One region of the Halomonas sp. BLK-85 genome, then DNA from elsewhere that is predicted to be linked to it. Evidence: riboswitches for the same ligand, from Rfam matches in the RefSeq annotation. Region 1 holds a riboswitch; the other holds the start of a gene.

Region 1 (2,200 bases):
CGGGTACCCAGCGCGACGCCGATCTCGGGCCCCTGGTATCGCCCCAGGCCAAGGAGCGCGTCGAGCGCCTGATTAGCGCGGGTGAACAGGAAGGCGCAAGTCTGCTGGTCGATGGCCGCGGCTGCACGGTGGAAGGTTACCCGGACGGCAACTTTGTCGGCCCGACCCTGTTTGCCGATGTCACCGCTGATATGGCCATCTACCGCGAAGAAATCTTTGGCCCGGTGCTGTGTGTGGTATCCGTTGAAACCCTGGATGACGCCATTGCCTTCATCAATGCCAACCCCAACGGTAACGGCACCTCCATTTTCACCAATTCCGGCTGGGTTGCCCGCCGCTTCGAGACCGATATCGATGTTGGCCAGATCGGCATCAACGTGCCCATCCCGGTGCCGGTCGCCTATTTCAGCTTCACCGGCTCACGCGGTTCCAAGCTGGGTGATCTGGGGCCCAACGGCAAGCAGGCCATTGCTTTCTGGACACAAACCAAGACGGTCACCGCCCGCTGGTTTGAGCCGGAAAACGTCTCCAGCGGCATCAACAGCACCATCTCGCTAAGCTGACCGGCCAAGCACTAGCCTAGAGCCCGACTGCAACACAACGCCCCGCCTCGACGGGGCGTTATGCTGTCAAATCACCTGTAACAACAACAAGGAGCTACCATGAACAGCTCACTCAGCCGTTTTGGCGTGCCGGAAGCGCTCACCGATCTGCCCGCCGATATTCGCGACACCATCCTCGCTGTGCAGGAAAAAGCCGGTTTCGTGCCTAACGTATTTCTGATGCTGGCCCATCGGCCGGACGAGTTCCGCGCCTTTTTTGCCTACCACGATGCGCTGATGGAGCGGGAAGCCGATACCCTGACCAAGGCCGAAAAGGAAATGATCGTGGTGGCTACCAGTGCCCGCAATCGCTGCCTTTACTGCGTGGTGGCCCACGGCGCCCTGGTACGTATCTACAGTAAGGACCCGCTGCTGGCCGACCAGGTGGCCATCAACCATCGCACCGCGCCGATCAGCGAGCGCCATCGGGTGATGCTGGATTTTGCCCTGCACTGCGGGCTGGACGTAGGCGAGCTGACCGACGACTGGGAAGCGCGGCTGGCGGCGGTCGGCTTCACCCGTGACGATATCTGGGATATTGGCGCCATCACCGCCTTTTTTGGCTTATCCAACCGTCTGGTCACCCTGACCGGTACGCCGCCGAATCCGGAGTTCTACATGCTGGGTCGGGTGCCGCGAGATAACTCCTGACGCTTTACTCTGGCCCATCAATCCGCAACAATAATTAAGACAACTTACATTCACTGTCGCCAGGGGAGCCATCCGGCTGAGAAGGCAAGCGTTCGTTCGCGCTGCAGACCCTGGAACCTGATCCGGTTAATACCGGCGGAGGAAGTGCGACATGCCATACCTGACCGCCGCTGCGCTTGGCGCGGCACTTTTCTGCTTTGCATTTCTGGGCCTGCGGGCACGTCGGGCCAACAGCCTGAACGGTGCCAATGCCGTGGATGACTATCTGTCGGCGCGCAACTCGCAATCCTCACTGACCATCGGCCTGTCCTTTCTGGCTTCCGGCATGGGCGCCTGGATTCTGTTTGCACCCCCCGAGATTGGCGCCTTTGTCGGCCCGGTGGCCCTGGCCGGCTACGCCATTGGCTCGGCGCTGCCGTTTATTGTGCTGGGCCTCTACGGCCCGAAAATCCGCCGCGCCTTGCCCCAGGGGCGCAGCATTGCCGAGTTTGCCGAGGCTTGCTACGGCCGTGGCGTGCGTCACTGGGTGTCGCTGGTCTCGGTGGCCTATATGGCCTGTTTTCTGGCCGCCGAGCTCACCGCCATCGGCGCGATTACCGCGCTGCTCTCGGATGTGCCGCCGGCGCTGGTGGTGATGGGTGTAGCGCTGACCACACTGCTCTACACCGCCGTGGGTGGCCTGCGCGCCAGCCTGGCCACCGACCGCTGGCAGGCCTGGCTGCTGATGGCCCTGCTGGTGATTGTCGGCGGCGTGGCGTTAACGGCCCTGCCGGCGCTGCCCAGTGAAGTAGCCATGCCCTCGGCGCCACTGGGCAGTGCGCTAAGCGTGGCCTTGACCTTGGTGATTGCGGTGACTGCCGCCAATCTTTTCCATCAGGGCTATTGGCAGCGAGTGTGGGCGGCAGAAGATAACCACAGCCTGGCGCGGGGCGCCTGGCTGGGCGGCG
Region 2 (2,200 bases), 590 kb from region 1:
CGCTCTGGAAAGTTGTGTCAAGGTGTTGACGGATAGGCCAATAATCGCCTCTTTTCCCAGGGCCTGACGCGCCTGCTCGATGGTGGCATCGGTTTGCCCGACATGCAGGCCATCCGCCTGGCTGGCAATCGCCACCTCAAGGCGGTCATTGATGATCAGTGGAACACCGGTTCCTGCCAACAGGCTTTTCAACCGCCTGGCCTGCTCGATCATGGCCACATCGCTGGCCTGCTTGTCGCGCAACTGGACAATGCTTACCCCTCCGGTTACCGCTTCTTCGACGGTACGTTCAAGGCCTTTTTCAGTGCATAAGCCTGCATCCGTTACCAGATACAGTGAGAGATCAAGCGACATTCATTGGCTCCATTTTCAAACAGGTGTCCAGATCCTGAGGGGTCAGCTGATAAAGGGCATCCAGAAAAGCAGGGGTAAAGCTCCCTGGGCCCTTGGCCCTCTGGCCTGCTCGCTCGCCGGCCAGAGCAAAACAGCCAAAGGCGGCGGCAGTCGCCATCCACGGCGATGATGGGTTAGCGCCTACAAACGCTGCTACCGCAGCACTCAGCCCGCAGCCCAGGGTAGTGACTCTGGGCATCAGGGAGTGGCCGCCATACAGGCGTAATGATCGCTGCCCATCGGTGATGATATCCGTCTCACCGCTGACGCCCACAATGCAGCCCTGTTGCCTGGCCAACTGGAGAGCAGCCGTGTAGGCATCGTCTGAACTCGCCGTGCTATCGGCGCCGCGTCCCGGGTTGGCAACGCCATTAAGACTGAGAATTTCAGAGGCATTGCCGCGTATCACAGTGGGCCTGAAGGCGAGCAGCTCAGCGCAAAGTTGCTGGCGGTAGGCGGTGGCGCCGACGGCAACGGGGTCCAGCACCCAGGGCGTACCAGACGCCTGAGCCGTGCGGGCAGCTAGCTGAATACCAGTGGCCCAGGGAGCGGAAATTGTGCCAATGTTCACTGAAAGCGCTGAAGAAAGTTTTACAAACTCAGCCACTTCCTGCTCAGCATGCAGCATAGCCGGTGACGCTCCCAGGGCCAGCAGGATGTTAGCGCTGCTATTCATCGCCACATAGTTAGTGATGCAATGCGTTAAGGGGGGAGTTTGATGGAGGCAGGCCAGGTGTTGGCCCAGGTGCGCTGTTGTCATACATTCCTCCCGGGCGGGAGGCAGTGGGAGCATTCGCCCCCACGACTCCCTACGCCGGTATTATCCGGATCAGGTAGTGAGGGTGCGTCTCAGCTTGAAGCTGTCTTATCTTGGTCGTCAGGCCAAGGTGACCGTTCAAGCGCCCCTGTCGTTACTTCAAGGCAAAAGTCTAACTGAACATCGCTAGGCTGGCGAATTCTTCATTTAAAAGCGATGCGTGTTCCATAGGTCAGCATTTCATCCGGCGACATGGCACGGCCGGGAACCCCGATCATTTCATCACCGCACTGGTCAGCAAACGTCAGCACACCATGCTCTAGACCGAGTTGACCCAGTTTGTCGCGGATTTCACCAGTGCCCAGAAACGACACAACACGACCCTCGTTGTCACTCAGTTCTGATACACCATTGGCGTGGTGGAAACGGACGGTATAGATGCCGTCCATGGATTCCACCTCAACGATGGGTGAAAAGCCATTATGTAGCGCATGTGCCAGTTGGCGATAGCTTAGGCGGTCGCCTATCTGGTAATCGATACTCGTCATGATGAACTCCTGCAGACGGAACTGCGTAAAATATTTTGTACAGCTTTTGATAAATCAGTGTAGAGCAATCGTCAATCTTTGCCAGCCATCCCGGCGTTAAATTCACTAACGAACCGCATCCAGGGCGTGTTGTTGCAGTTGAATCAGGGGGATAACATCCAAGGCTTTTTCATGGGTGGCAGATAAAATAACCGGAGGAGCCAGGCCCACTACGGCTGCTTCCTTCCAGCGACTGGCACACAGGCACCAGCGATCGCCAGGATTGAGGCCAGGGAAGCCAAACTCCGGGTGAGGGGTCACCAGATCGTTGCCCTGCGCGCGTGAGAAGGCCAGAAACTCCTCAGTCACCATGGCACACACGGCATGCACGCCATGGTCATTAGGGCCGACACGGCAAAAGCCATCGCGGTAAAACCCGGTAACCGGGTCATGGCAGCAAGGGGTCAGCGGTTCGCCCAATACGTTACGGTCACGTGACATCGAATCGACTCCAAAAGGGGGC

What was found. A riboswitch is a leader RNA that binds a small molecule or an ion and turns the genes downstream of it on or off. The one in region 1 is predicted to bind thiamine pyrophosphate.
Region 2: it holds a riboswitch for thiamine pyrophosphate, as region 1 does, so the genes downstream of both, thiM (hydroxyethylthiazole kinase) here and LL947_RS10060 (SLC5/6 family protein) in region 1, are expected to answer to the same signal.

What each region holds. Positions count from the first base shown of each region.
Region 1 covers NZ_CP087731.1:2,225,513-2,227,712, reverse strand. Annotated here, with positions in the region: gene LL947_RS10070 (CoA-acylating methylmalonate-semialdehyde dehydrogenase) at 1-563, shown strand, start outside; gene LL947_RS10065 (peroxidase-related enzyme) at 663-1,253, shown strand; TPP riboswitch at 1,305-1,415, shown strand; gene LL947_RS10060 (SLC5/6 family protein) at 1,405-2,200, shown strand, end outside.
Region 2 covers NZ_CP087731.1:2,816,105-2,818,304, reverse strand. Annotated here, with positions in the region: gene thiE (thiamine phosphate synthase) at 1-354, opposite strand, end outside; gene thiM (hydroxyethylthiazole kinase) at 344-1,153, opposite strand; TPP riboswitch at 1,183-1,310, opposite strand; gene LL947_RS12790 (hypothetical protein) at 1,354-1,698, opposite strand; gene LL947_RS12785 (DUF2237 family protein) at 1,804-2,178, opposite strand.